4 regions of the Acidovorax sp. M2(2025) genome follow, and region 3 is predicted to be linked to each of the others. Evidence: predicted binding sites of a transcription regulator. Region 3 holds the regulator's gene; each other region holds the start of a gene.

Region 1 (7,250 bases), 1.3 Mb from region 3:
CCAGCACCGCGGTGCCGGGAAACCGCAGCGCCGCGCGCCGGAGGCCGCGGCAGCGCGCGGCGCAACGGCAGTTCTATTTGCTACAAAATATATAGCTGCCAGCGATTACCACATAAGCGCTGGAGCCACATTTCATGCCTCATCCGGCGCATCCAGTCCCAGTTCCTGGATCTTGCGGGTGATGGTGTTGCGGCCAATGCCCAGCCGCTGCGCGGCCTCCATGCGGCGGCCGTGCGTGGCCGACAAGGCCGTGCGGATGAGCCGTGACTCGAAGCGCCGCGTCAACGCATCCCACACCTCGGGCTGGCCGCCCGCAAGCAGCTTCTGGGCCTCGGTTTCCAGCGCCTGTTCCCAGGTGTGGCCGCAGGCCGGGCTGCCAGGGGCAACGGTCTCGGCAGCGCCGACCGGGGCGCTGCTGCCCCATGCCGCCGTGGCGGCCGGCGCAAGCGCAGGCGGCAGGGGCGCTGCAGCGGCGCCGCCCGGCAACGTGGGCGCAGGCTGTGCTGCGCCCGAGGCGCCGGGCAGTTCTTGCAACGGCAAGGCCGGAGCGGGGCGGGGCGCGCCAGCTGCCACCGCCCCCACCACGGCCGTTGCGCCGGGCGGCTCGCCCCCGGGGCGCTGCGGCGGCTGGTAGAGGGGCGCCTCCAGCACTTCGGGCGGCAGGTCCTGCAGGGAAATCACCTGGGCCGGCGCCATCACGGTGAGCCAGTGGCAGATGTTCTCCAGCTGCCGCACGTTGCCGGGAAAGGCAAACTGCTCCAGCCGGGCCAGCGCGGCGTCGGAAATGCGCTTGGGTTCCACGCCCAGCTGCCGCGCACTTTGTTGCAGGAAGTGGCGGGTGAGCACCGGCACGTCCTCGTGCCGCTCGCGCAGCGCGGGCAGGCGCAGACGGATCACGTTGAGGCGGTGGAACAAGTCCTCCCGGAAGCCCCCTTCCTTGACGCGCTTTTCCAGGTCCTGGTGGGTGGCCGCGATCACGCGCACATGGGCCTTCACGGCCGCATGGCCGCCCACGCGGTAGAACTGCCCGTCCGACAGCACGCGCAGCAGGCGGGTCTGCAGGTCAAAAGGCATGTCGCCAATTTCGTCCAGGAACAAGGTGCCGCCCTCGGCCTGCTCGAAGCGCCCGCGCCGCTGCGTCTGCGCGCCGGTGAAGGCGCCGCGCTCGTGGCCGAAGAGTTCCGACTCCAGCAGGTCCTTGGGAATGGCCGCCGTGTTGATGGCCACAAACGGGCCGTCCGACACCGGCGAATGCTTGTGCAGCGCACGCGCCACCAGTTCCTTGCCCGAGCCGGATTCGCCGGTGATCAGCACCGTGACCTGGCTCTGGCTCAGCCGGCCGATGGCGCGGAACACGTCCTGCATGGCGGGCGCCTGGCCCAGCATCTCGGGGGCCTCGGCCTGGCGCTCTTCGGTGACCTCTTCTCGCTGGCTTTCCTCCACGGCGCGCCGGATCAGCTCCACCGCCTTGGGCAGGTCGAACGGCTTGGGCAGGTATTCAAACGCGCCCCGCTGGAAGGCGGAGACCGCGCTGTCCAGGTCGGAATACGCCGTCATGATGATGACCGGCAGGCCGGGCTGCAGCTCCCGCACTTTTTCCAGCAGCTGCAGGCCCGAGCCGCCCGGCATGCGGATATCGCTCACCAGCACCTGCGGGCCCTGCCGCGCGGGATCGCCCGGCGTCACGTCGGCCAGCGCATCCAGCACCTCGCGCGGGTGCGTGAAGCTGCGGGTGGGCAGGTTCTCGCGCGCCAGCGCCTTCTCCAGCACGAAGCGGATCGAGGGGTCGTCATCCACTATCCAGATCGGCTTCATATGTTTTTCTTACCTTCCCTGTGTTGCGTGTCTGGGACCTCAGGGCAAGGGGATCAGGATGCGGAAGTCGGTGCGACCCGGCACGCTGTCGCATTCGATCAATCCATGGTGCCGCTGCACAAAGGTTTGTGCCAGCGTCAGCCCCAGTCCTGACCCGCCGTCCCGACCCGACACCAGCGGGTAGAAGATCCGCTCCTTGATCGCGTCGGGCACGCCCGGTCCGTTGTCGATGACATGCAATTCCAGTGCCAAGCGATAGCGCTGGCGACCAAAGGTTACTTGCCGGGCCACGCGCGTGCGCAGCGTGATGACGGCGTCGCCGGCGTGGATACGCTCGGTCAGCGCCTGTGCGGCGTTCTGGACGATGTTGAGCACCGCCTGGATGAGCTGCGCGCGGTCCCCCCGGAATTCGGGAATGGAGGTGTCGTAGTCGCGCAGGACCTTGAGCCCGTGCGGGTGCTCCACCAGGACCAGGGAGCGCACACGCTCGCACACCTCGTGGATGTTGACGTCGCCCACCAGATGGGGGTGCCGGTGGGGCGCAAGCAGCCGGTCCACCAGGCTCTGCAGCCGGTCCGCCTCGTGGATGATGACCTGCGTGTACTCGGTGAGCTCGCGGTTTTCCAGCTCCATCTCCAGCAGCTGCGCGGCGCCGCGGATACCGCCCAGCGGGTTCTTGATCTCGTGGGCCAGGTTGCGGATCAGCTCCTTGTTGGCCTGCGCCTGGTCCAGGATGCGCTCCTCCCGGTCCTGCCGGGCCTGCTGCTCCAGCGGCCACAGCTCGACCAGGATTTCCCCGGCCTGCTCGGCATCGGCCACGCTCACGTGGACGGGCACGGGGTCCTGGTGCTGACGCTTGAGGCTGGCTTCGTAGCGCAAGGCCGCAAAGTCCTTGCCCCGCGCTCCCGCCAGCGCGGTCTGCAGCAAGGCGGGGTCGGTGAAGAACGTGGAGAAATCCACCCCCTCCAGCGTGCGGCGCGACAGGCCCAGCGCGTTTTCCAGCGCCGCATTGGCAAATTGCACGGCACCGTCGGCGCGCAGCACGGCCACGAGGGTCGACATGAGGTCCAGCGAGTGGAAGCGCTCCATGTCGGGCGAAGAGGGGTCGGGAAGGGGCTGCAAGGAGTTCACGGCAATCTACCCAGCAAGGAACGGACCCGCTTGCCTGCCCTGCCGCCGCTCACGCGGCGAGGCGCGTGCAGGCCCGGGCGGGCCCGGCAGGCCGCCGGCTTCTGCGTGCGCACCGGGCTGGCTGGGTCATGGCACGGCCGTACAACGTCGGGCTCTACGGTGCGGGCAGGCGCGCGATTTCACGCTTGATGCCGGCGATGTCGCTCTCGCTGCGCGCGACACTGGCCTTGAGCTCTGCCGTCCGGTCGATGTAGCGCTGGGGGTTGCGCAGGTCCAGCGCGTTGCGCTCGGGGGCGCCGTTGTTGTATTCCTTGAGGAGTTCTGCGTGGCGCGCCTCGGCCTTGCGCAGTTCGCCCTCCAGGATCGCACGGGCATCGGAGTCACGGGCCTTCTGGTCGTTGGAGGTCACCCGCGGCGCCGCGGGCGGCGATGCCGGGGCGGCGCTGCCGCTGCCGCCGCTGTTGGCCGGCGCGGACGCCGCACCGCCCTGGCCTTGCGGGCGGGTGCCCTGCACCACGGTCACGTTGCCGCCCTCCATCAGCTTGCAGCCGCGCTCCTTGGCCAGTTGGGCGTTGTTGGTGTATTCGTTGCCGCAGCGGTAGATGCGGTCTTGCGCCCCTGCGGCAGAGGCGGCCAGTGCGGCCAGGAACCACAGGGATACGGAGAGCGATTTCTTCATTCAAATGTCCTCGCACTGCAACTGCATGCAGGGAAACGGGGAGTATCCCCCAATCCCCACGCGGAGCCAATCCAACACCAGCGGGCATTGGGTGGGCTTTGTGCAAGGACACAACGCTCCAGCCCCGGTTCCCGCGCACCGCACGCTAGGCCCAGCCGGCCATGAAAAAAGGCGGCACAAGGCCGCCTTTGGAGGGTGGGAGGACCGACGAAGGTCAGGCCATCACAGCGAGTAGTACATGTCGAACTCGACCGGGTGGGGAGCCATGCGGAAGCGCGTGACTTCGCCCATCTTGAGCTCGATGTAGGCGTCCAGCATGGAGTCGGAGAACACGCCGCCCTTGGTCAGGAAGCCGCGGTCCTTGTCGAGGTACTCCAGGGCCTGGTCCAGGCTGTGGCACACGGTGGGCACCAGCTTGTCTTCTTCGGGCGGCAGGTGGTACAGGTCCTTCGTGGCGGCTTCGCCGGGATGGATCTTGTTTTCCACGCCGTCCAGGCCCGCCATCATCAGTGCCGAGAAGCACAGGTACGGGTTGGCCGAAGGATCGGGGAAGCGTGCCTCGATGCGGCGGCCCTTGGGGTTGGCCACATAGGGGATGCGGATCGAAGCGGAACGGTTGCGGGCCGAGTAGGCCAGCTTCACGGGGGCTTCAAAGCCGGGGACCAGGCGCTTGTAGCTGTTGGTACCGGGGTTGGTGATGGCGTTCAGGGCGCGGGCGTGCTTGATGATGCCGCCGATGTAGTACAGCGCGAAGTCCGACAGGCCGGCATAGCCGTCGCCAGCGAACAGGTTCTTGCCGTCCTTCCAGATGGACTGGTGCACGTGCATGCCGGAGCCGTTGTCGCCAGCGTAGGGCTTGGGCATGAAGGTGGCGGTCTTGCCATAGGCGTTGGCCACGTTCCAGACCACGTACTTCAGGACCTGGGTCCAGTCGGCACGTTCCACCAGGGTGGAGAACTTGGTGCCGATTTCGTTCTGGCCAGCGCCCGCCACTTCGTGGTGGAACACTTCGACCGGGATGCCCAGGGATTCGAGGATCAGGACCATCTCGGCGCGCATGTCTTGCGTGCTGTCGACCGGGGGCACGGGGAAGTAGCCGCCCTTGGTGGTGGGACGGTGGCCGCGGTTGCCGCCTTCGAGCTTGGCGCCCGAGTTCCAGGGGGCTTCGTATTCTTCGATCTCGCTGAACACGCGACCGGGCTCATTGCTCCAGCGCACGCCGTCGAAGATGAAGAATTCGGGTTCCGGACCGAAGTAGGCCGTGTCGCCCAGGCCCGAGGCCTTCAGGTAGGCTTCAGCGCGCTTGGCGATGGAGCGGGGATCGCGGTCATAGGCCTTGCCGTCGCCCGGCTCGATCACGTCGCACTGCAGGAACAGCGTGGTTTCTTCGAAGAAGGGGTCGATGTTGGCGGTGCTGGGGTCGGGCATGAGTTGCATGTCCGACGCTTCAATGCCCTTCCAGCCGGCCACGGAAGAGCCGTCGAATGCGTGGCCGGACGTGAACTTGTCTTCATCGAAGTGCGACACAGGCACGGTCACGTGCTGTTCCTTGCCACGGGTATCGGTAAAACGGAAGTCAACGAACTTGACTTCGTTTTCCTTCACCATCTTCATCACGTCTGCAACGGTCTTGGCCATCAGGTTCTCCTGGATAAAGCGCTTGTTGAAAAAAGAGATTTGTCGAAATAAAAGCAGGTTGCGTGCCAGCCGGGTGCAGCCACCGCACTAGGAAGGAGCACCGCAAGCCGGCGGCCAGCGGTACGCCCACCAGCACGCACCACAACAGTGCACCTCAATGACACAAACCACGCATCACAAGTTGCGCACCAATTCGGGGCCGCACTCCGCACCAACTTCGTGCAGCGCTTGCTGCAGGTCCGCCCACGCGGCCGGAACGCTCTGTGCGGGCCCCTTGACGCCCAATTCGATATGCCGGCCGTATTGTGGATGATCTACGCTCGGCAAACTGAACACGCGCACGCCCGCGTGCGTTTTTTCAATGCGCTCCATGAGAGGCGTCAAGGCCGCCTCCATCGCGCCGAAAACAATCACGGAGTGCTCGGTCTGCGGAGCCCGGTTGAAAGACGCGGCGTAGTGCTGGTCCAGCACCCACTCGATCATGGGCCAGGCCATGACGGGGAAGCCCGGCACGAAGTGGACGGCCCCGCCGGCGCGGCTGCCGTCGCAGCTGAAGCCCGGAATCTTGTTGTAGGGATTGGGGATGATGCGGGCCCCGGACGGGAACACCCCCATGTTGAGGCGGTGCACGTTGTCGGCACGGTCGGGTTCGTAGGCCACGCCCTGCTCCCGTGCCACATCCTGCATGCGCTCGCGGATCAGCGCTTCCGCGGCGGGGTGCAAGACCAATTCCCGCCCCAGGGCACGGGCAGCGCACTGCCGCGTGTGGTCGTCCGGCGTGGCACCGATGCCGCCGCACGAGAAGACCACGTCGCCAGATGCGAAGGCCCGCTGCAGGGTGGCGGTAATGCGGTCGGGGTCATCGCCCACGTAATCGGCATAGGCCAGCGACAGCCCCCGGGCCGACAGCAGTTCAATGACCCTCGCCAGGTGCTTGTCGGCGCGCTTGCCCGACAGGATTTCGTCGCCAACGATGATCAGGCCAAAGGTGGGGGTCATGGTGCGGGGTTTCCGTGGGGTGGGGGTGTTTCGGGTGCGGGCAAGGCCGCCGCGCCGGTGGCAGACGGCGCCGGCTCCACGGCGGCAGGCGCGGCAGCGGGTGCGGCATCCGGTGCGGACTGCACCATTGGCGTGGCAGCGGGCGACTGCGCCGCCGCGGTTTCTGCCCGCAACTGATCCAAGGCGGCCAGGCAGTAATGGATGAACCACAGCGACGAAAAGGCAAAGACCAGGGTGTAGATCCAGATTGCCAGCGGCACCAGCACAAAGAACGCAGCGGCAAACACCACCCCCGACGCCCAGACGATGCTGGGGGCCGCGCCAAGATAGCCCGTCAGCACCCCGATACCCAGCAAGCTGGCACGGTGGCGGCGCAGCAGCGTCTGCCGCTCTTCCTTGCTGGCATGCTCGGCCAGGGCATCGAACACCATCACGCGGTAGGTCAGCCACCCCCAGATCAAGGGAGGCAGCACGAGGACCAGGGGCGGCACCAGCCACAATGGCACCGACACCAGGAGCGCGATGAACGCCAGCACCGTGGAACTGACCGACCAGGCCACGCTCGCGAGAAACGAGCCGCCTTTCTTGCGCTCCAAATCCGGAAACCGCCGATCGGCCACCAGGGCCACGAGGGCCGGCGTCATGAGGACGGCCACGGCCAGCAGCGACACCACCACCAGCAACGGCGCTGCGGCCAACACGACCATGAGCGGCGCCACCACCGCCGTCACGTCTCCCAGCCCCCATCCTTGCAGCCAGCTCCACAGACTGGCGAGCATCGGGGAGCTTTCGAGCAGCGCCCGCATGGCCTGAACGGCGGCATCCCCGTAGAAGTAGCCCAGCCCCAGCGCAAGCAACGCCATCAGCACCAGCGGCACGATGGACAACGCGATGACGCGCGGCCGCAGGCAATAGGCGGCGGCACGCCAAAAAGAATCAAGCAGCAGTCCCATGCCAGCAAGCATACCCGCCTCCTCGCCGCCCGTAC
Region 2 (7,250 bases), 570 kb from region 3:
TGATGCTGGCCGTCTTGGGCGTGGGGCCCAGGGCGCCGGCCACAAAGCGGGGGTGGTCGGGCGTGCTGAACTTGTCGCAGGCGGCGCGGGCCAGCTGGGCGGATTTCAGGTTCATCTCGCGCGCCAGATCGGCCATGCCGTAGTCCTCTTGCGCCACGGTGGTGGCGCCGAAGGTGTTGGTCTCGATCAGGTCGGCGCCGGCCGCCAGGTAGCGCTCGTGGATGTCGCGGATCACGTCGGGACGGGTGATGGACAGCAGCTCGTTGTTGCCCTTCACGTCGCGCGGAAAGTCCTTGAACCGATCGCCCGCGCCGTCGGGGCCGTCGTAGCCCTCGCCCCGGTACTGCGCCTCGCCCAGCTTGAAGCGCTGGATCATGGTGCCCATGGCGCCGTCGAGGATGACGATGCGACGGGCGAGGATGTCCGGGAGCTGCGCGGCGCGCGTGTAGTGGAGGGGTTGCATAGCCCGCTATTGTAGAAAGCCGGGCTGCGCGGGCGGGCCGGGCCACGGCGTGCCCGGCAGAGGCCTGGGGCTATCGCAGCTGCCGCAGGTAGTTCCACTCGAACGCGCGCTTGGCCCAGTGCAGCGCCTTCATGGGCGGCAGCATGAGATGCCGCGTGGGCGTGCGGTAGACCAGCGTGCCGCTGTCCAGCGCGTCCACGATGCAGGCCAGCTCGGCGCCGAAGGTGGCCTGGCCGGGTTCGCCGCGCAGGTCGGCCAGCAGGTTGGGCGCGGCGGCGCGGGCCTGCAGCTCGGCCATGTGGGCCTGCTTGGGCATCCATTCGGGGCCGGGGAAGCTGCCTGCGTCGCCCACCACGTACACGCGCGAGAGGCCCGGCACGCGGCAGTGCGCGTCGGCCTGCACCAGCCCGCCCGGCGAGCGCGGCAGGGGCGCATTGTCGAACCACAGGTTGCCGGTGAGGCCGGGCATGAACAGCGTGAGGTCGCTGGCGATCTCGCCGCCCTGGGTGACGACCTTGCCGGCTTCGAACCGGACCAGCGGATGCCCCAGGTGGGTGTGGATGCCGCGCCGGCCCATCTCGGCCAGCAGGTGCTGCACCACGCCCGGCCCCAGGCGCGCGCCGGGCTCCGCGGCCGGGCTGAAGAAGGTGAGCGTGAACCGCTCGCGCCGGCCCTCGCGCCGCAGCAGGGTGTCGATGCCGAACAGGAACTCGAAGATGGGCCCGCCGCGCATGGACTGCGGCTCCTGCGGGTTGCCCGCAAAACCCAGCGCCAGGGCGCCGCCGCCCAGGGCGCGCAGCCGGTCGCGGATCTGCTCGGCCGCGGCAATGCCTTCGCACGGCGTGCTCGCATGCTCGATGCCGGGCAGCTTGCGCAAAAAGCGGCCGCCCGTGGCGATGACCAGCGCGCTGTTGGGCACCGGGCCCGCGCTGGTCAGCACGGTGCGGCCGCCGTCGGCCAGGCCGGTGACCTCGGCCTGGACGTACTGCACGCCCATGCGCTCAAAGAACGGGGCGAGCGGCACCACCAGATCCGGCCCACGCCGCAGGCCCGCGGGAATCCAGATGATGCTGGGCAGGTAGTGGAATTCCGGCCGCGCGGCGATGACGGTGATGGCCGCATGGCGGTCGCGCTGGCGCAGCGCGCGCACGGTGGCCACGGCGCCAAAGCCGGTGCCGAGCACGCAGATGGGGTGGGATGCGGTCATGGCAGGCAACTCCAGGGGGTTGATCACGCGGTGGGGCGGCGCAAGGCCATGGCGTGCAGGGCTTCGTCGCGGCTGGCAGTGCCCAGCCAGGGGTGGTGCATGCGCTGGGTGAGCAGGTTGCTCACCGTCCACCCACCGCAGGAGTGGCCGGGGAACAGCAGCGTTTCGGGCGGATGGGGCAGCACGCGGGCCATGAGGCTTTCCCACAGCTGCGCGGGCGCTTCCACGCCGGGGGCTTCGGGGCACTGCAGCGGGCTGAGCACGCCGCCGCAAAACAGGCGGTCGCGCCACAGATAGCTGCGCCCGTGGTGCGTGTGGCCGGGCGTGGCCAGGCAGCGCAGGTGCTGCGCGCCAAACGGGAGCAGGTCGCCGTCGCGCAGCAGTGCCGGCGCGGGCCACGGCGCTGCGCGGTGCGGCTGGGGCCCGGCGGCGGCGTGGTGGGCATCTGTCTCGACGGTGGCCACGGCCCGCAGGCCGTGCTCGGCCAGCATGGCGTGGATCACGCTGGCATCGGCGGGCCGGGGGTCGATCAGCACCGCCTCGCGGGCCTCGAGGTCGGCCAGCAGGTAGGTCAGCAGGCCGCTGGAGTCGTCGTGGAGCATGCGGAAGTACATGGCGCAGCCTCAGAACGTGTGGACGATCTCAGCCCCACCAGCGGACGGCGGCGGCCAGCGCCAGGGCCAGCACGCAGGTCCAGCCGGAGAACAGTGCGCGCCACAGCCGGGCGCGGGGCACAAAGCCCACGCCGCGCACGAAGGCGGCCGACATGGCCAGGAACACGAGGCCGGCCAGCCGGTGGTCAGCGCCGCCGCCGGCCTGCGCCAGCAGGCGCGGGTCCAGCGTGGCCAGCACCATGATGGCCACGGCCGCCAGCAGGCAGGGCCAGTGGGTGGAGGCGGCGGGCGCCGCCGCAGCAGCGCCGGCAGCGGCGGGCGAATCGTGGGGTGGCCGCATGGCTTCAGCCCCCCTCGCGCTGCGCCAGCGACTGCTGGCGCGCGGCCTCGGTCTCGCCCCACATCGCGTTGAGGATGGCCAGCAGCACCGCAAAGCCGACGCCCAGAACCCATGCGAAATACCACATCGTGCAACTCCTTGAGGAAGGCCGTTTCGTTTGTTTTTCAGTAGGCCGCGTGATCGTGCTCGCGGATGTACGACTCGGTCACCTTGCCGCGCATGACGCGGTAGGCCCAGCTGGTGTACGTGACGATGAGCGGCATGAAGATCAGCGTGGCCCAGAACATGATGCCCAGCGTGAGGTGGCTGGAGACGCTGTCCCACACCGTGAGGCTGGAGGCCAGGTGCGTGCTGGAAGGCATGACGAACGGGAACATGCTGGCGCCGGCCGTGCCGATGACGCCCACCACCGCCAGCGACGACGCCACGAAGGCGCACAGCGTGCGGCGCGCGGCCAGCAAGGCCGCCGCGGCCAGCGCGCCGGCCACGCCCAGGGCCGGCAGCAGCCACAGGGCGGGCGCGGCGGCGTAGTTGGCCATCCACGCGCCGGCCTCGCGCACCACGGTCTTGGCCAGCGGGTCGGGCAGCGCCGCCGCCTGCACGGCCGACGTGATGCGGTAGCCCTCGATACCCTGCAGCCAGACGCCCGCGCCCACGAAGCCCAGCACCAGCACCAGGGCGGCGCCGATGCCGGCGGCCACCGTTCGGCGCTGGATCTGCGCCTCGGTGCGGTGGGCCAGGTAGGTGGCGCCCTGCAGGGTGATCATGGCGCTGCTGACCACGCCCGCCAGCAGCGCAAACGGGTTGAGCAGCGCCCAGAACGAGCCGCTGTAGGTGGGCATGAGGTAGTCGTCAAACAGGAAGGGCACGCCCTGCAGCAGGTTGCCAAAGGCCACGCCGAAGATCAGCGGAGGCACGGCGCCGCCGATGAACAGGCCCCAGTCCCAGGTGGAGCGCCACAGCGGGTGGTGGATCTTGCTGCGGTAGTCAAAGCCCACGGGCCGGAAGAACAGCGCCCACAGCACCGCCAGCATGGCCCAGTAGAAGCCGCTGAAGGCCGTGGCATACACCAGCGGCCAGGCGGCAAAGATGGCGCCGCCGCCGGTGATGAACCAGACCTGGTTGCCGTCCCAGTGCGGGCCCACGGTGTTGATGACCACGCGGCGCTCCACGTCGCTGCGGCCCACGAAGGGCAGCAGGGTGCCGACGCCCATGTCATGCCCGTCCATGATGGCGAAGCCGACGAGCAGCACGCCCACCAGCAGCCACCAGATCACCTTGAGGGTGGGGTAGTCCAACATTCTCGTTACTCCTCGGCAGGTTTCAGTGGGCGATGGCGGGGGCGGGTTCGTTGGCGTAGCGGCCGGTGCCCAGGCTGCCCGGGCCCATGCGCGCAAACTTGACCATCAGGAACATCTCCACCCCCAGCAGCACGGTGTAGAAGCCCACGAAGCCGGCCAGCGACCCATACAGGCTTTGCACGCTGAGGCTGGAGACGCTCAGGTGCGTGGGCAGCACGCCGTAGATCGTCCAGGGCTGGCGGCCGTACTCGGCCACGAACCAGCCCAGCTCGCACGCGAGCCAGGGCGCCGGCAGCATGGCGAGCGCCCAGCGCAGGAGCCAGCGCTTTTGCATGCAGGCGCCGCGCAGGGTGGACCAGAAGCTCAGCGCAAACAGCGCCAGCATCAGGAACCCCAGCCCCACCATCACGCGGAACGACCAGAACATGGGCGTGACGCGCGGCACGGTGCTGTCCACGGCCTGCTGGATCATCGCGGGCGTGGCCTGGCTGACATCGTTGGTGTACTTGCGCAGCAGCAGCCCGAAGCCCAGGTCGGCCTTGAGCGCATCGAAACGTTCCCGGGCCGCCACGTCGTCGCGGTGGGCGCGCAGCGTTTCCAGCGCCTTCACGGCGTCGATGCCGCGCACGATGCGCTCGCGGTTCTTGGCCTTGATGTCGTGGATGCCGGGGATCTGCTTGTCGACCGACCGCGTGCCGATGAGGCCCATCACATAGGGAATCTCGACCTCCCAGTCGTTCTTCTGCGCGGCCTCGTTGATGCCGGCGACGAGCTTGAGCCCCGCGGGCGCGGGCTCGGTCTCCCACATGGCCTCCAGGGCGGCCATCTTGGTCTGCTGGGCCTCGCCCACCGTGTAGCCCGATTCGTCGCCCAGCACGATCACGCTGAGCACCGAGGCCAGGCCAAAGGCCGACGCCACGCGGAAGCTGCGCTTGGCGAACTCCACGTCGCGGCCCTTGAGCAGGTACCACGCCGACACGCTGAGCACGAACATGGCGCCCGTCACATACCCGGCCGACACGGTGTGCACGAACTTGGCCTGGGCGTCCGGGTTGAACACCACGGCCCAGAAGTCCACCATCTCCATGCGCATGGTCTGGTAACTGAACTCCGCGCCCACGGGGTTCTGCATCCAGCCGTTGGCCACCAAAATCCACAGCGCCGACAGGTTGGTGCCGATGGCCATGAACACGGTCACCATCAGGTGCTGCGTGCGGCTGAGACGGTCCCAGCCGAAGAAGAACAGGCCGATGAAGGTGGACTCCAGGAAGAACGCCATCAGCCCTTCGATGGCCAGAGGCGCGCCGAAGATGTCGCCCACGTAGTGCGAGTAGTACGCCCAGTTGGTGCCGAACTGGAACTCCAGCGTGATGCCGGTGGTGACGCCCAGCGCAAAGTTGATGCCGAAGAGCTTGCCCCAGAAGCGGGTCATGTCCTTCCAGACGGTCTGGCCGGTCATCACGAACACGCTCTCCATGATGACCAGCAGCCAGACCATGCCCAGCGTGAGCGGCACAAACAGGAAGTGGTACATCGCCGTGGCCGCGAACTGCAGGCGCGACAGGTCCACCAGATTGTCGGAAATCACTGGGAAGCTCCTTCGGTAGAGACGACCGCCGCCGCGCCCGCCTGGCGTGCGGCGGCATCGGCGTCCACGGGCACCCGGGCATCGCGGACGAACACCCACCACAGCAGCACCAGCACCGCCAGCTTGATGAGCACGGCATGCATGAGGTAGCGCCAAAGGCGGCGGTCAATCGGGTTCATGGCCGGTGCTTTCCAAGTTCCGTGCCAGCGCACTGCCTGAGAAAAATCAAGGACTTAGCGGGGTGCCGGATGGCAGAGCTGCCATAATGGCAGTCATTCGCCGCCAAATTGGCAGCACCGTCTGCCAGGGAGTTGCCCCATGTCCGCCCCGCCGCCCGAGCTCGTTTCCTACCTGGAGAGCCTGCCGGTACCGCACATCCTCATCGACCCGCGCTACCGCATCCTGGCCGCCAACGCGGCCTACCGCCGCCAGTTCGGCACCGGCAGCTCCGTCATCGGGCGCACCTGCCACGAGGTCTCGCACCACTTCCAGCGGCCCTGCGACCAGTCGGGCGAGAGCTGCCCGATGGCGCTGGCCCGCCAGTCCGGGCAGCGCGAACGGGTGCTGCACCTGCACCACACGCCCGGCGGCGAGGCCTATGTGAACATCGAGCTCGTGCCCCTGGCCAATGCGCAGGGCGAGCAGGCGTTCTTCGTGGAGAAGATGGAGGAACTGCCGGGCGCCGAGGGCACGCACAGCCGCCCGGGCCTGGTGGGGCGCGCACCGCCCTTTCGCAAGATGCTGGAGCTGATCAGCCGCGTGGGGCCGTCCCGCGCCGCGGTGCTGCTGGTGGGCGAGTCGGGCACGGGCAAGGAGCTGGTGGCGCGCGCGATCCACGAGGCCAGCCCGCGCGCGCGGGGGCCGCTGGTGGTGGTGGAGTGCTCGTCGCTCACCGAGACGCTGTTCGAGAGCGAGCTGTTCGGCCACGAGAAAGGCGCCTTCACCGGCGCCACCAGCAGCAAGCCGGGGCTGGTGGAGTCGGCCAGCGGCGGCACGCTGTTCCTGGACGAGGTGGGCGACATCCCCCTGCCCATGCAGGTCAAGCTGCTGCGCCTGCTCGAAACCGGCACCTACCGCCGCGTGGGCAGCACCGCGCTGCGCCAGGCGGACATCCGCGTCGTGTCCGCCACCCACCGCGACCTGGCCGCGCTGGTGGCGGCCGGCCTGTTCCGCGAAGACCTGCTGCACCGGCTGGGCGTGTTTCCGCTGCGGCTGCCCCCGCTGCGCGAGCGGCTGGAGGATTTGCCCCTGCTCGTGCAGGCGCTGCTCGGCCGCGTGGCGCCCGACCGCGCGCTGGCCCTCAGCACCGAGGGCATGGCACTGCTGGCACGCCACCCGTTCACGGGCAACATCCGCGAACTGCGCAACGTGCTGGAACGGCTGACGCTGCTGTGCGAGGGCGATGTGGCCCCGGCCGCGCAGGTGGAGACGGCGCTGGCGGCCTCGCTGGTGCTGCGCGCGGGCTCCAGGGCCCCGGCTGCGTCCCCGGCGCTGCCGCCGGCCGCCGCACCCCGCACCCTGCACGCGGCCGAGACCGAGGCCTTCCTGGCCGCCGTGGCCCGCCACCAGGGCAGCAAGGCGGCGCTGGCCGCGCAGCTGGGCATCAGCGAGCGGTCGCTGTACCGGCGGCTCAAGGCGCTGCGGCTGGGCGGCGGCTCCAGCGCACAATAGGCGCTTTGCCAGCGTGCGGGCCCGGCCCCGCAGTTTTAAGCAAAAATGGCCTCCAGCGCCTTATAG
Region 3 (7,250 bases):
GGGCCACGCCGGCACGCTCGGCATTGCGCTGGGCAAAGTCGACCATGCGGAAGGCCACATCACTGCCAAAAATGGGGACGGGGCTTGCCTGCACTGCGCCGGCAGCTTCATTTTTAATAGCAGTCCAGACATGGGCCTGGAACGGCAGCAGCTTCTCGAACGCAAAGCGCCGCTGCAGGCCCGCCGGGATGCGGCAGGCGATCTGCGCGGCCTCCACGACGATGGTGCCGCTGCCGCAGCAGGGGTCGTACAGCGGCCGGGGGTCGTCGCCGTGCGGGTCCCAGCCGCTGGCGGCGATCATGGCGGCGGCCAGGGTTTCCTTGAGCGGGGCATCGCCCTTGTCTTCGCGCCAGCCGCGCTTGAACAGCGGCTCGCCGCTGGTGTCGATGTACAGCGTGGCCTCGTCGGTGGTCAGGTGCAGGTGGATGCGCACGTCGGGCCACTGGGTGTTCACGTCGGGGCGCACGCCGCTCTTGTGGCGGAAGCGGTCGGCCACCGCGTCTTTCACGCGCAGGCCGGCAAAGTTCAGGCTGGTCAGCGGGCTGTGCTGGGCCGTCACTTCCACCTTGAAGGTCTGGCGCGTGGTGAACCAGATTTCCCAGGCCACGTCGCTGGCCAGGGCGTACAGGTCGTTTTCGGAGCGGTAGGGCCGGTGCGCCAGCTGTACCAGCACGCGCTGCGCCAGGCGGCTGTGCAGATTCAGCAGCAGCGCGTCGCGCCACGAGGCGCGCAGCAGCACGCCGCCGCGGCCCACCAGCAGGTCCTGGCCCGTGAGTCCGGTGATGCCGTGCACCTCGTCGGCCAGGAAGCCTTCCACGCCGGCAGCGCAAGGCAGAAAAAGTTGGAGTTGGTTCATGGGAAAGGCGAGGATACGCGCTCGGCAGGCGCGGGGGGTCAGGCTGCCGCGCGCGCCAGCAGGAGCTGGCGGATGGATTCGGGAATCGGCGCCACCTTGCGGTCGGCCTGGCCAATGAACACGATCCCGATCTTGCCGCGCGCCACTTCGCGGCCGGAGGCCTTTTCAGCCATGCGGAACACGAGGTCGAAACCATAGCGGTTGAAGTCCGCCGGCGCCATGTCCACCCGCAGGGTTTCGCCGTGGAACGCCTCGGACTTGTACTGGGCCACGATATCGCCCACCACGATGGACAGGCCGCCCACGTCCGCCTCGGGGTAGCCCAGCGACTGGAAGAAGCGCACCCGCGCTTCGGACACCAGGCTGAGCAGTTGGGCGTTGTCCAGGTGCCCGCCCTGGTTCACGTGGCTGATGTAGATCTGCAGCTCGGTGGCAAAGCCGAAGTGGGCGGGAAGGTCGAAAACAATGCGGGCCATGGAGACGTACGGTCGGTGAAATCAAAGAAGTCCGGCTGCGGCGCACGGAGCCAATCCGCCGGCGCGCCCAGGCCGCGAAGGCCGGCTACAGCGCCTTGCGCAGGTTGGCCGGCGCAATCTTGAGCGCCTCGCGGTACTTGGCCACGGTGCGGCGCGCGCATTCGATGCCCTGCTCCTTGAGCATCTCGGCGATCTGGCTGTCCGACAGGGGCTTGGACGGGTTCTCGGCCGCCACGAACTGCTTGATGAGCGCCCGCACGGCCGTGCTCGACGCGTTGCCGCCGGTCTCGGTGCCCAGGCCCGAGCCGAAGAAGTACTTCAGCTCGTAGGTGCCCACGGGCGTGGCCATGTACTTGGAGGTGGTCACGCGGCTGATGGTGGACTCGTGCAGGCCCAGCTCGTCGGCGATGTCGCGCAGCACCAGCGGCCGCATGGCCAGCTCGCCGTGGGTGAAGAAGTTCTTTTGCCGCTCGACGATGGCGCGCGAGACCCGCAGGATGGTGTCAAAGCGCTGCTGGATGTTCTTGATGAACCAGCGCGCCTCCTGCAGCCGCTGCTGCAGCCCCTGGTGGCCCTCGCCGCCCTTGTGGCCGCGCAAGGCGCCGGCGTAGATGTCGTGCACCCGCAGGCGCGGCATCACGTCGGGGTTGAGGGTGACGATGAAGTTCTGCTGCCCGCTGCTGCCGTTGGCCCGCCCGGCTTTGCGCACGATGACGTCGGGCACGATGATGTTGCGTTCCACGTCGGCGAACCGGCGGCCCGGCCGCGGCTCCAGCCGCGCGATGAGGGCCATGGCGGCGCGCGTGCGCTCCTCGGTATCGCCGCACAGCTGCGTCAGGCGGCGGATGTCGCGGCGGGCCAGCATCTCCAGCGGCTGCTGGCAGATGCGCAGCGCGGTCTGCACGGTGGCCGGATCGGCATCGCTGTCCTCGTCGGCGGCCAGCGCGGCAAGCTGCAGCGTGAGGCATTCGGCCAGGTTGCGCGCGCCCACGCCCACCGGCTCCAGGCTTTGCAGCAGCCGCAGCGCCACGGTGAAGCGGTGCACCAGCTCCTCGATCTGCTCCAGGTCGTCCGGGCCGGCCAGGCTCGTGGCCAGCTCTTCCAGCGGGTCTTCCAGGTAGCCGTCGTCGTTCAGCGATTCGATCAGGAAGCGCAGCGCGGCCGTGTCCACCTCCGACAGCCGCAGGGACAGCGCCTGGCGGTGCAGGAAGGCCGTGAGCGATTCGTGGCTGCGGGCCAGTTCGGTGGCGTCGGCCTCGTCGCCCTCCGCGTCGTTGCGCGTGCGCGGCGGTGCGTCACCGCCCCACTCCGCGTCGTTGGGCGCCATGTCCACCGTGCCGTCGCCGCTCCAGTCCGGCTCTTCGGCGGAAGCGCTCGGGGATTCGGACTCCGAGGGGGCTTCCGCGCTGGTGCTGCTTGCGCTGGCAGCTCCTGAATAGATAGCATCTTCGGCGCTGTAGTCGTCGGGCTGGGCCGGGGTGTTCTCCGCGTCCAGGCCGAACTCCTCGCGCGGCGCCTCGTCCGCGGTGCGCTCGAGGAAAGGGTTGTCGTCGAGCATCTGCTCGACTTCCTGCGACAGCTCCAGGGTGGACAACTGCAGCAGCCGGATGGATTGCTGCAGCTGCGGCGTGAGTGCGAGATGCTGCGAGACGCGCAGCGAAAGACCCGGTTTCATTGACACGAAAGGACCAGCGTGGAGGCCATGCCTACATCCTGAAATGTTCGCCGAGGTAGACGCGGCGCACCTCGGCGTTGTCCACGATCTCGGAAGGCGTGCCCTGCGCCAGCACGCGGCCGTCGCTGATGATGAACGCGTGGTCGCAAATGCCCAGGGTCTCGCGCACGTTGTGGTCGGTGATGAGCACGCCGATGCCCCGCGCCTTGAGAAAGCCGATGATGCGCTGGATCTCGATCACCGCGATCGGGTCGATGCCGGCGAACGGCTCGTCCAGCAGGATGAAGCGCGGCTGCGTGGCCAGCGCGCGGGCGATCTCCACACGGCGGCGCTCGCCCCCGGACAGCGCCAGGGCCGGCGACGCGCGCAGATGGTCCACGCGCAGCTCCTGCAGCAGGGCCGTGAGCCGCTCTTCGATGGCGCCGCGCGACAGCGGCTGGCCGTCGTCGCCGCGCTGCAGCTCCAGCACGGCGCGCACGTTCTCCTCCACGCTGAGCTTGCGGAAGATGGACGCTTCCTGCGGCAGGTACGACAGCCCCAGCCGCGAGCGGCGGTGGATGGGCATGTGCGCCACCGACTGGCCGTCGATGCGGATGTCGCCCGCGTCGCTGCGCACCAGGCCCACGATCATGTAGAACGAGGTGGTCTTGCCCGCGCCGTTGGGGCCCAGCAGGCCCACGACCTCGCCCTTTTGCACGACCAGCGAAACGTCCTGCACCACCTTGCGGCTGCCGTAGGACTTGGCCAGGTGCTGCACCTCCAGGCGGCTGCCCGCCGCGGTGTCCGGCCCGGACCGGCTCCCCGCGGATGCGCCGGGGATGGTGTTGACGGCGGCCTCGCTCACTGGGAGCCGCCACCAAGGCTGTTGCTGGGCCGCAGCGCCGGCGCCGAAGCCGGTGCTGCGGCGGCTGGCGGCGCCTTGGCCGCCGGCGGGTCCTTGGGCGCCAGCACCGCGCGCACGCGGCTGCCCGGGGCCGGCGTCTCGCCGGACGCGCCCGCGGCGTTGCGCTTGCCATCCACCGTGAAGACGTCGGTGAGGTTGTTGTAGACGATGACCGCACCCGTGATCTCGTCGCTCAGCTCGGCGCCCCGGTAGCGGCGCAACTCCGCGCGGGTGACGAAGCGCACGTTGTCGGAGCGGCCGTCGTACTCGATGACCTCGCTTTCGCCTTCGATGAACTCGTCGGGGGCGCCGGGCAGGGTGTCGCGCTTTTGCCGGAAGAACGCCCGCTTGCCGGGCTCGGCCGTGACCACGCCGTGCTGGTAGCCCTCGGCATCCTGGCGCACGTCCAGCCGCGCGCCGCGCAGCACGATGGAACCCTTGGTCATGACCACGCGGCCGGTGAACACGCTGGTCTGCTTGAGCTCGTCATGCCGCAGGGCATCGGCCTCGATGTTCATGGGCTTGGCGCGGTCGGCCTTTTCAGCATGGGCCGCACCGAAGGCGCCGGCCAGGGCCGCGAGCAGGAGGATCGGAAAAAGGCGGTGGTTCATAGGGCACGAATCTTGCAAACGATTGTAGCCACGCCTTGGCGTTCCTCCATGAAAAAAGCCCGCACATGCGGGCTTTTGGCCGAGGGATTGCGCGCGGGGCGGAAAAGCGTCAGGCTTTGCGCGCCGTGGCGGCCAGGTGTTCCACCACCTGCAGCACGTTCTGCATGCTGCCGGCCATGGTGCCGTCGGTGTAGTACTTGCCGGCCACGCCCATCGAAGGCACGCCTTCCACGCCGTAGGCGTCCTGCAGCTGCGAGGCGCGGCGCACCTGGTTCGACACGGTGAACGAGGTGTAGACCTCCTTGAACTTCGCAGCGTCCACGCCCTGCTGGGCCACCCAGGCAAAGATCTCGTCGTCCTTGGCCAGCTTTTGCTTTTCCGCGTGGATGGCGCGGAAGACCTTGGCGTGCAAGGCGTCGAGCTTGCCCATGCCTTCGAGCGTGTAGTACAGCTTTTGCTGCGGCACGAAGCTGGCGTTGAACGCCACGGGCACGCGGCGGATGGACAGGTCCTTGGGCGCGGCCTTCACCCAGGCGTCCAGCGTGGGCTCGAAGACATTGCAGTGGGGGCAGCTGTACCAGAAGAACTCGATCACATCGACCTTGCCGGCCGGCGCGTCAGGCGCCACGGGCTTGTCCAGCCGCTTGTAGTCCTTGCCTTCCTTGAACTGGCGGGGCTGGGCCAGCGCAGGGGTGGCCACGGGCAGCGCCAGGGCGGAAGCGGCGACCGCCGATGCGGCGGACAAAGAAAACTCACGGCGTTTCATCACAAAGACTCTCCTGTTCAGGTGTTGGGGGAATGGAGCCATGCCCCGGCAAAAAGTTCAGCCACCGTCAGCGCTGCACGCGCACCAGGGCCGATTCCACGCCGGCGCCGTCCAGCTTCTCCTTGAGATGCTCGGCATCATCGCGCTTGGTGAACGGCCCCACGCGGACGCGGAAGACGGGGCGGCCGTTCTGCTCGCGCTCGCTGACCCGCGCCTCCCAGCCCAGCATGGCCAGTTTGGCACGCTGCGCGTCGGCGTCGGCCTGGGTGCGGAACGCGCCGGCCTGCACGAAGTAGTCAAACGGATCCACATTGCCCTTGGCCGCGGCCTTGGCCACCGCCAGGTCGCCCAGCGGATCCGAGCCCGGCTTGGTCTCGGCCTTGGCCGGCTCGGGCTTGCTGGCGCCGGGCTTGGCCGCGGGGGCGGGACTGCTGGCGGCCGCCGCAGGCGCCGCGGCCCGCACCTCGGGGGCCGCCGCCGGTGCGGGTGCGGGCGCCGCTGCCACCGGGGCTGATGCCGCCGCCGACGCGGCGGCCACCGGCGCACGGGCCGGATTCTTGCCGTACAGCGGCGAATTCGGGTCCCAGTTCTTGTTCTTCTGCGACTCGGCGGCGTCCAGGTCGGCGCCACGGCCATTGCCCTTGTTCAGGAAGGGCACCGGCACCTTGGTCACATACACCGCCACGGCCAGCGCGGCGCCCAGGCCCACGATGACCCCGACGATGAAGCCGATGATGGTCCCACCCGTCTGTTGTTTCTTCATAGTAACTGCTTACATTCTGGCCGGAGCCGACACGCCCAGCACGGCCAGGCCATTGTGCAATACCTGGGCGGTGGCGGCGACCAGGGCCAGGCGCGCCTTCTTCACGGCCTCGTCGTCCACCAGGATGCGCTCGGCGTCGTAATAGCTGTGGTAGCTGGCCGCCAGGTCGCGCAGGTAGAACGTGACGTCGTGGGGCGCCTCGCCGTCGGTGGCGGCGGTGAGCATCTCGGGGTACTTGGCCAGCTGCAGCATCAGCGCCTGGGCCTGCGGGCCTTCCAGCGCCGACAGGTCCACATCCTTCAGCGCGGCCACGCCGCCACCGCCGGCCTCTTGCCAGGCCCGCAGCACCGACTGGATGCGCGCATGCGCATACTGCACGTAGTACACCGGGTTGTCGTTGTTCTGCGCCACGGCCAGGTCCACATCGAAGGTGTACTCGGTGTCGGGCTTGCGGCTGAGCAGGAAGAAACGCACGGCGTCCTTGCTCGTCCACTCGATCAGGTCGCGCAGCGTGACGTAGCTGCCCGCGCGCTTGCTGATCTTGACCTCTTCGCCGCCGCGCACCACGCGCACCATGGTGTGCAGCACGTAGTCGGGGTAGCCCTGCGGGATGCCCACGTCGGCCGCCTGCAGGCCGGCACGCACGCGGGCGATGGTGCCGTGGTGGTCCGTGCCCTGGATGTTGACGACCTTGGTGAAGCCGCGCTCCCACTTGGCGATGTGATAGGCCACATCGGGCACGAAGTAGGTGTACGTACCGTCCTGCTTGCGCATGACGCGGTCCTTGTCGTCGCCATAGTCCGTGCTCTTGAGCCACAGCGCACCGTCCTGCTCGTAGGTCTTGCCGTTGGCCACGAGCCTGTTCACGGTGGCCTCGACGCGGCCGCTGGTGTACAGGCTGGACTCCAGGTAGTACTGGTCGAAGTGCAGGTTGAATGCCTGCAGGTCCTTGTCCTGCTCATTGCGCAGGTAGGCCACGGCGAACTGGCGGATGTTGTCGTAATCCTCCACGTTGCCATTGGCCGTGAACTCGCGGTCGTCGGCCTTCACGGTGGCCTGGGCCTTGAAGGCCTCGGCGATGTCGGCGATGTAGTCGCCGTTGTAGAAGTTCTTGGCCAGCGGGTTGTCGCTGTCGGTGGGCCAGCAGTCGTCGCCGGGCTTGAAGCCCTTGGCGCGCAGCTGCGTGCTCTTGGTGAGGGTGTCGATCTGCACGCCCGCGT
Region 4 (7,250 bases), 330 kb from region 3:
ATCGACAACCTCGCCATCAGCGGTGAGCACGCCGTGATCCACATGGCCGGCCAGGATGTTGAGATTGAGGACCTGGGCAGCACCAACGGAACGTATGTCAATGCCAAGGCGGTCAAGCGGCAGGAGCTGCGCAGCGGCGACACCATCGAGGTCGGCAAGTACAAGATCCGTTTCCTGAACGAGACCGAAGGACAGAACTTCGAGAAGACGATGATCTTCAAGCCCGGCATGGTGCCCCCGGTGGGCGGGGCAGCCGCAGCGCCGCGGCCCATGCCCCAGCCGCCCGCTGCGCCCCCCCTGGCGGCCGTCATCCGGGTCATGTCGGGCGCTGCCGCAGGGCGGGAAGTGTCCTTGCAGAAGGTTGTGACCACCATTGGCAAGCCCGGCGTGGCCGTGGCCTCGATCACGAAACGTCTGCAGGGCTTTGTGCTGGCGCATGTGGAAGGCCCGGATATGCCGTTGCTCAACGGCGCTCCCATCGGGTCGTCGCCCGTGCCCCTGAAAAACGGTGACCTGCTGGAGCTGGCCGGCACCGAAATGCAGTTCCAGCAGCTCTGAGGGCCGCGGGGCCCGGCCTGCTGGCCCGGGGGGGCGCTCCCTCTGCCACCTTTGCCACGCCCGGCACAGGGCTCCTACCGGCCCCGATTCCTGATCCCCACCCATGCGACAGCGCCTGCACCTGCTGTTGTGGCGCCACAGGGGGCGCGCCGCCATCACCTTGCTGCCGCTGGTGTTCGGGCTGTTGCATATTGCAGACGTCTTGCACCTGCAGGTGCTGGAACGGCTGGACAACATCATCTACGACGCCCGCCTGCGGGCCACGATGCCGCGCACGTTGGACGAGCGCATCGTCATCGTCGACATTGACGAGAAGAGCCTGGAGCAGGTGGGCCACTGGCCCTGGGGGCGGGACAAGCTGGCGGCCCTGGCCCGGGAGCTGTTCGAGCGCCAGCAGGTGGCGGTCCTCGGCTTCGACGTGCTCTTTGCGGAAGCGGACGGCAGTTCGGGCCTGGCCCGCCTGGAGCAGCTGGCCCAGGGGCCGCTGCGCGGCCAGCCCGCATTCCGGGAACAGCTGGCGCGGCTGGCCCCGTCGCTGGACCACGACGCGCTCTTTGCCCGCGCCTTGCAGGGCCGGCCCGCCGTCCTGGGGTATTACTTCACCAGCGACCGGGACGGCAGGACGCGGGGCGTGTTGCCCGCACCCGCGCTGCCCACGCAACGGCTTCGCGGCCTGCCCTTGCCGGCCACGGCCTGGAACGGGTATGGCAGCAACATTCCGCAGCTGGCGGACGCTGCGCCGGCCGCTGGGTTCTTCAACTCCATCACCGACGATGACGGCATCGTGCGGTCATTGCCGCTGCTGGCCGAGCATGGCGGCAAGTACTATGAATCCCTGGCCCTGGCGATGTTCCGGACCTTGCTCGACCAGCCCGAGGTGTACCCCGACTACGCGCGGCCCACGCCGCAGGGCACGCACGATACGTTGCGCAGCGTGGTGCTGCGCCAGGGAAGCCACGAGCTGGCGCTCCCGGTGGACGACCGGCTGGCAACGCTGATTCCGTTCCGGGGGCCAGGCGATGTGCGCGGCGGCTCGTTCCGGTACCTGGCCGCCTCGGACGTGCTGGCTGGCCGTCTGGCCCCCAACGAGCTGCAAGGCTGTGCGGTGCTGGTGGGCTCCACCGCCCAGGGCCTGCTGGACCTGCGCGCCACGCCGGTCGGCCGGGCCTACCCCGGCGTGGAAACCCACGCCAACATGCTGTCCGCCTTCCTCGATGGCAAGAGCATCGTGCGCCCCGAATACGCGCTGGGTTTCGACGCCGCCCAGCTGCTGGGCACCGGCCTGCTGCTCGCGCTGGTTTTGCCCGTGCTGCCCGCGCTGTCCGCCATGTTGGTCACGGCGGGCGTTGTCGCCGTGCTGGTGGGGCTCAACCTGTGGCTTTATCTTGCGCAGGGGCTGGTGCTGCCCCTGGCCACCGTGCTCGTCATGGCCGTGCTGGCCTTCACCCTCAACATGGTGTACGGCTATTTTGTGGAGAGCCGCTCCAAGCGCGGCCTGGCCGCCCTGTTCGGCACCTACGTGCCGCCCGAGCTGGTGGACGAGATGGTCCTGCGGCCCGAAAAGTACAGCATGCAGGCCACGAGCCAGGAACTCACGGTGATGTTCTGCGACATGCGGGGCTTTACCAGCCTGTCCGAGCAGATGGAGCCGGTGCAGCTGCAGGCGCTGCTCAATGATGTGTTCAGCCGGCTTACCCGCACCATCCGCAGCCACCGCGGCACGATCGACAAATACATGGGCGACTGCGTGATGGCCTTCTGGGGCGCCCCCGTGGCCACACCCCAGCACGCGGAGCTGGCAGTGCGCGCCGCACTGGACATGCAGGAGGCGGTGGACCAGGTCAACGCAACCCACCGCGCACGCGGCCTTCCCGAGATCGGCATTGGCATCGGCATCAACACGGGCGTCATGTGCGTCGGCGACATGGGCTCGGACATCCGCCGCAGCTACACCGTGATTGGCGACGCGGTGAACCTTGCGTCGCGCCTGGAGGGCTTGTCCAAGCACTACGGCGTGCGCACCGTGGCCAGCGAAAGCACCCGGGCCCAGGCACCGGGGTTTGCCTGGCAGGAACTGGACCGCGTGCGGGTCAAAGGCAAGCTCCAGGCCGTGGCCATCTATTCACCCGTGGCCTTGCATGGTGCCGAAACCCTCCAGCAAGCGGAAGAATTAGACACTTGGCAACAATGCCTGGCCGCTTTTCGCGCTCAGGACTGGTCACAATGCGCGACACTGCTGACCCAGCTGAAGCATGTAGCGCCGGCCAGGGAACTCTACCGCCTGTATGCCACCCGCCTGCAGGCGTTGCAGGGGCGGGCCTTGGACCCCGACTGGGACGGCGCCACCAGCTTTGATACCAAGTGAGTCGTGAACAACCAACGCCTGAGCCCATGAAAGTCCGTGTACTGGGCTGCTCCGGAGCCATCGCCAAAGACTGCCGGACCACCGCTTTCCTGATCGACGACAGCATCCTCATCGACGCAGGGACCGGCGTGGGCGACCTCACGCTGGACGAAATGCGCAAGATCGACCATGTGTTCCTGACGCATTCGCACCTGGACCATGTTGCTGCGCTGCCGTTGATGCTGGATGCGGTGGGGTCGCTGCGCAGCGCACCCGTCCAGATCCATGCGCTTCCGGCCACGGTGGAGGCGCTGCGCGCCCACGTCTTCAACAACGTCATCTGGCCCGACTTTGAGGCGATCCCCTCGCAAAAGCAGCCGTTCATGCGCTTTAGCCCACTGGCCGCCGGAGAGCAGCGGTCAGTTGCCGGACTGCTGGTCGAGGCCTTGCCTGCCGTACACACCGTGCCCGCCCTGGGCTACGCGGTCCGCGGCGATGCGGGTTGGTGGGCCTTTACGGGCGATACCGAGCGCAACCCCGCATTCTGGGCGCGCGTGAACACCCTGCCGCTGGCCATGTTGGTCATCGAGACCGCTTTCAGCCAGCGGGAGGCCGCGCTGGCGCACCGGGCCCTGCACCTGGCGCCCCGCACCTTGCTGGAGGAACTCCGTTCCTTCCAGCAGCCCGGGTGCGGGATCTACATCACCCATGCCAAGCCGGCCGAAACCGAAGTCATCGCCGAAGAAATTCGCGCCCTGCTTTCTGCAGATCCCGCCGCGCGGCAGGCCCAGAGCGGCCGCATGCCGCTGATCCATTGGCTGCGTTCTGGAGACGAGTTTTTGATTTAGGTGGGGCGACGGGCTTGGGAGGCCGGGCGGCTTCCCGGGCTAGGCGCTTCAAGAGCCTCAACTCGCTGTGACACTTCGCGCACAATACGCAACATCCGACGCACTTGTTGACACTCTTGACGGGACAAAATTGTCAAGAAATGCGATCGGCGGGGGCTGAGCGAGCCCTGAGCCCCCGAATGTCGGCGTCGCTTCCTCCCTCAGCCGTGGGGAACCGATCCATCCACAGGCTGGCATGGGAAATGCTGTTACTCGATCAGACCTGGAGAGCTGTTCTGCAGGTTGTTAATTGCAATTGACCTCCAAGGAGCTTTTTATGAAGCAAATGATGCAAAAGGGTTTCACCCTGATCGAATTGATGATCGTGGTGGCGATTATTGGTATTTTGGCTGCCGTGGCGTTGCCTGCATATCAAGACTACAGTGTCCGTGCCAAAGTTTCTGAAGGCGTGATTGCAGCGTCTTCTGCCAAGAGCGTGTTGAGTGAAGCCTTCCAGACTGGTGGCGTATCTGCTCTTGATGCTGCCTCTGCTGGGATTAATGACACTGCTGTTGCAGAAAAGCAATCGAAATATGTGACCAATATTTGTATTGACACGCCGCCTGTTTCGGGGGCCAACTGCGCGGCCGGTCATGCAGTTGATGGTAACGGCCCGTGGCAAATTAATGTGGGTATCGCAGCTACGGCCTCTAACGGTATTCCTACTGGTTTGCACAATAATGTCATTTCGTTCAAGCCTCTGGTGCAAAATGCTAAACCAACCGCTGCGGTCGCTGGTGCGGTAGATTGGGCATGCGGTAGTTCTACCGTAGTGACGGCCACGTCTCGATTCACGGCAGCTAACGTACCTACAGTGCCTGGTACGGCCCTGCCCGCTAAATATGCACCTGCAGAGTGCCGTTGATTTTTATAGATCGTTCCCCTTGTTCTGAGGGGTTGGTTATTAATATTTGAAAGGGTGCTTTAAGAGCACCCTTTTTTTTGACAAGCCGGCATGTAGAAAGGGGGTGTCGTATGAGTCCGCGCATAGTAAAAGGTTTTGCGCTGATCGAGTTAATGATCGTTGTGGCAATCATCGGCATCCTGACTGCGGTTGCCTTCCCCGCATATCAGGATTATGCTGTTCGGGCGAAGATTTCAGAAGCCGTGGTAGCAGGGACCGTCGCGAAAAACTACCTTAGTGAGGCCTACACCCAAAATCGTGCATCTGGCTTGGATGCTGCAGCGGTAGCCTTCAATCTCAGTCCGGTTGCAGAAAAGCAGTCCAAGTACGTTGCAAATATTTGCATTGGCGCACCCGGTGCAGGCGGCGCCGACTGCAAGCCCTATACTCCCGACGGAGCCTGGCCAATTTATATCACTGTTGCAGCCAATGCCGGGAACGGGATGCCGGTCGCATTTAACAACTTGACATTTACGTTGTCTCCCAACGCCAACCATGCGGCTCCCACCGCCGCATCGACTGAATCTATTGATTGGGCCTGCGCAAGCAGCACGGCCATTACAGCGACTGCGCGCGGAATGACGAACGTGGTGTTGGGCACTATGCCAGCCAAGTACCTTCCCGCTGAATGTCGCTGATGAATTTTACGATGTCTTTTTCTACGCGCTTGCGGGCTGCAGTCAAGACTGCGGCCCTGCATTTCCTGGGCTCTCTGTTTGTGGCTGGCTGGGCTGCCGTGCTTGTTTTCTTGGTTTGGTATCCCCACCCTTACAGCCTGCTCTCCGGAGGGCGCAGTCTTTTTCTGATATTGGTTAGCGTGGATGTTGTTTGTGGTCCCATGCTGACGCTGGTGTTATATAACCCAAAAAAATCAAAAAAAGAGCTGTTTTTGGATATATCTCTTGTGCTGTTTATCCAGCTTGCGGCGCTACTTTACGGGGTCCATGTGGTCTACCAAGCTCGCCCGCTATTTCTAGTGCATGAGGTGGATCGATTTCGGGTCATCAGCTTGCCCGATTATCAGGGAAACGATGTTGATCAGGCGCTGCTGTCTCTTGACCCCGAAATTCGGCCGCGTTGGTTTAAAGGACCAGTGATCGTGGGAATTCGCCCCCCCAAGGACAGTAAGGAGCGCCATGAGGTGATGCTGGATTCAGTATTTGGTGGTCGCGATTATTCTCAGCGGCCAGAATTTTACGTCCCTTACGATGCAATCTACCGGGAAAAAGTCCAGACGCGAACTCAAAAATTAAAAATTTTCGTCGAACGGTACCCTGAGTCTATGGGCGCAGCACATGAGGTCTTGAAAAAGAAGGGCGTGGCATTGGAGGCTGCGTTGTATCTTCCGGTGCTTCATAAGCAGGAATGGATAGCCATACTAGATCCATCCGCAGATATTCTCGGATTTATCCCCGGGGATGGCTTTTTGACGCAAGATTAAAGAAATGCTGGGCGATCACTTTTCGCTTGATCCGCGCAGGTTTTCCAGCGTTCGGAACGATCCGGATTTTCCGCCTCGCTTTTCGACGACGCTAACGGATTGAATCACCATCCCCCGGTCCACCGCCTTGCACATGTCATAAACGGTAAGCAGGGCCACCTGCACCGCCGTCAGCGCCTCCATTTCGACCCCCGTCGGCCCCACGGTTTCCACGGTGGCGGTGCATTGCACGGAATTGCGGTCTGGCTGCAGTTCAAAATCCACGGCCACGCGGGTCAGGGCGAGCGGGTGGCACAGGGGGATCAGGTCGCTGGTTTTTTTGGCGGCCATGATGCCCGCGATGCGCGCGATGCCCAGCACGTCGCCTTTTTTGGCGGTTCCTGAGGCGATGAGGGCCAGGGTTTCGGGCAACATTTCGATGCGGCCGGACGCCACGGCGACGCGGTGGGTGGCGGCCTTGGCGCCGACGTCCACCATGTGGGCTTGGCCCTGGGCGTCGAAATGGGTGAGGGTGGGCGGGGTGGGCTCGGGCATGGCGGCTGTGGGGGCGGTTGGGAAACAATTCAGAACCGGGGGCATCATACGGCGTTAGCACCCGCCGGCGGGCCGGTGGGGTGGCCTTGGGGATGAACGAGGATCCGCGTGCCGAAATTCAACCAAAAAATGCCTTTTGGTGTTGCCAGCAAAGCGCTGGCAGCTATATTATTTGTAGCGTTTCCTTGCCTGGTTGCGGCCCCGCTGGCGACAGCGCAGGCCAGCCTGCCCACGCTGGGCGACAACAGCGACCTCACCACCAGCGCCGAGCGCCGCCTGGGCGACCGCATCATCCGCGAGCTGTACCGGGACCCGGACTATCTGGACGATGCTGTGGTCGGGGAGTATGTGCAGAGCCTGTGGCAGCCGCTACTGGCGGCGGCGCGGGCGCGGGGGGAGCTGTCGCCGGAGCTGGACGAGCGCTTTGCGTGGGAGGTTCTTCTGGGACGCGACCGCACGGTGAATGCGTTTGCGCTGCCGGGGGGCTACCTGGGGGTGCATCTGGGGCTTATCGGGGTGGTCACCAGCCGCGACGAGCTGGCCTCGGTGCTGGCCCATGAACTGAGCCATGTCACGCAGCGC

The links. Region 3 encodes sigma-54, which starts transcription at its own class of promoters, with help from an activator protein. Its sites were predicted from a motif close to TGGCANGNAANCTGCTTT; they were not measured.
Region 1: a site for sigma-54 is predicted at 5,314-5,331, ahead of glnA (type I glutamate--ammonia ligase). Genes of this name have one in related genera too.
Region 2: a site for sigma-54 is predicted at 5,702-5,719, ahead of cydP (cytochrome oxidase putative small subunit CydP). Genes of this name have one in related genera too.
Region 4: a site for sigma-54 is predicted at 3,982-3,999, ahead of ACOYR3_RS00485 (pilin). Genes of this name have one in related genera too.

Annotation. Positions count from the first base shown of each region.
Region 1 covers NZ_CP186262.1:3,379,202-3,386,451, forward strand. Annotated here, with positions in the region: gene ntrC (nitrogen regulation protein NR(I)) at 133-1,815, opposite strand; gene glnL (nitrogen regulation protein NR(II)) at 1,855-2,877, opposite strand; gene ACOYR3_RS15680 (hypothetical protein) at 3,101-3,625, opposite strand; gene glnA (type I glutamate--ammonia ligase) at 3,848-5,263, opposite strand; gene ACOYR3_RS15690 (competence/damage-inducible protein A) at 5,438-6,262, opposite strand; gene ACOYR3_RS15695 (EI24 domain-containing protein) at 6,259-7,215, opposite strand.
Region 2 covers NZ_CP186262.1:351,298-358,547, reverse strand. Annotated here, with positions in the region: gene ACOYR3_RS01615 (homocysteine S-methyltransferase family protein) at 1-463, opposite strand, end outside; gene ACOYR3_RS01610 (NAD(P)/FAD-dependent oxidoreductase) at 534-1,670, opposite strand; gene ACOYR3_RS01605 (hypothetical protein) at 1,694-2,284, opposite strand; gene ACOYR3_RS01600 (cyd operon YbgE family protein) at 2,313-2,624, opposite strand; gene cydX (cytochrome bd-I oxidase subunit CydX) at 2,629-2,751, opposite strand; gene cydB (cytochrome d ubiquinol oxidase subunit II) at 2,789-3,925, opposite strand; gene ACOYR3_RS01585 (cytochrome ubiquinol oxidase subunit I) at 3,948-5,513, opposite strand; gene cydP (cytochrome oxidase putative small subunit CydP) at 5,510-5,692, opposite strand; gene ACOYR3_RS01575 (sigma-54 interaction domain-containing protein) at 5,832-7,184, shown strand.
Region 3 covers NZ_CP186262.1:4,654,799-4,662,048, forward strand. Annotated here, with positions in the region: gene ACOYR3_RS21380 (THUMP domain-containing class I SAM-dependent RNA methyltransferase) at 1-856, opposite strand, end outside; gene ACOYR3_RS21385 (acyl-CoA thioesterase) at 895-1,332, opposite strand; gene ACOYR3_RS21390 (RNA polymerase factor sigma-54) at 1,418-3,007, opposite strand; gene lptB (LPS export ABC transporter ATP-binding protein) at 3,039-3,827, opposite strand; gene lptA (lipopolysaccharide transport periplasmic protein LptA) at 3,848-4,501, opposite strand; gene ACOYR3_RS21405 (thiol:disulfide interchange protein DsbA/DsbL) at 4,611-5,267, opposite strand; gene ACOYR3_RS21410 (SPOR domain-containing protein) at 5,335-6,030, opposite strand; gene argS (arginine--tRNA ligase) at 6,040-7,250, opposite strand, start outside.
Region 4 covers NZ_CP186262.1:111,848-119,097, reverse strand. Annotated here, with positions in the region: gene ACOYR3_RS00500 (FHA domain-containing protein) at 1-558, shown strand, start outside; gene ACOYR3_RS00495 (CHASE2 domain-containing protein) at 662-2,923, shown strand; gene ACOYR3_RS00490 (3',5'-cyclic-nucleotide phosphodiesterase) at 2,950-3,750, shown strand; gene ACOYR3_RS00485 (pilin) at 4,067-4,654, shown strand; gene ACOYR3_RS00480 (pilin) at 4,765-5,331, shown strand; gene ACOYR3_RS00475 (pilus assembly protein) at 5,322-6,134, shown strand; gene moaC (cyclic pyranopterin monophosphate synthase MoaC) at 6,150-6,668, opposite strand; gene ACOYR3_RS00465 (M48 family metalloprotease) at 6,798-7,250, shown strand, end outside.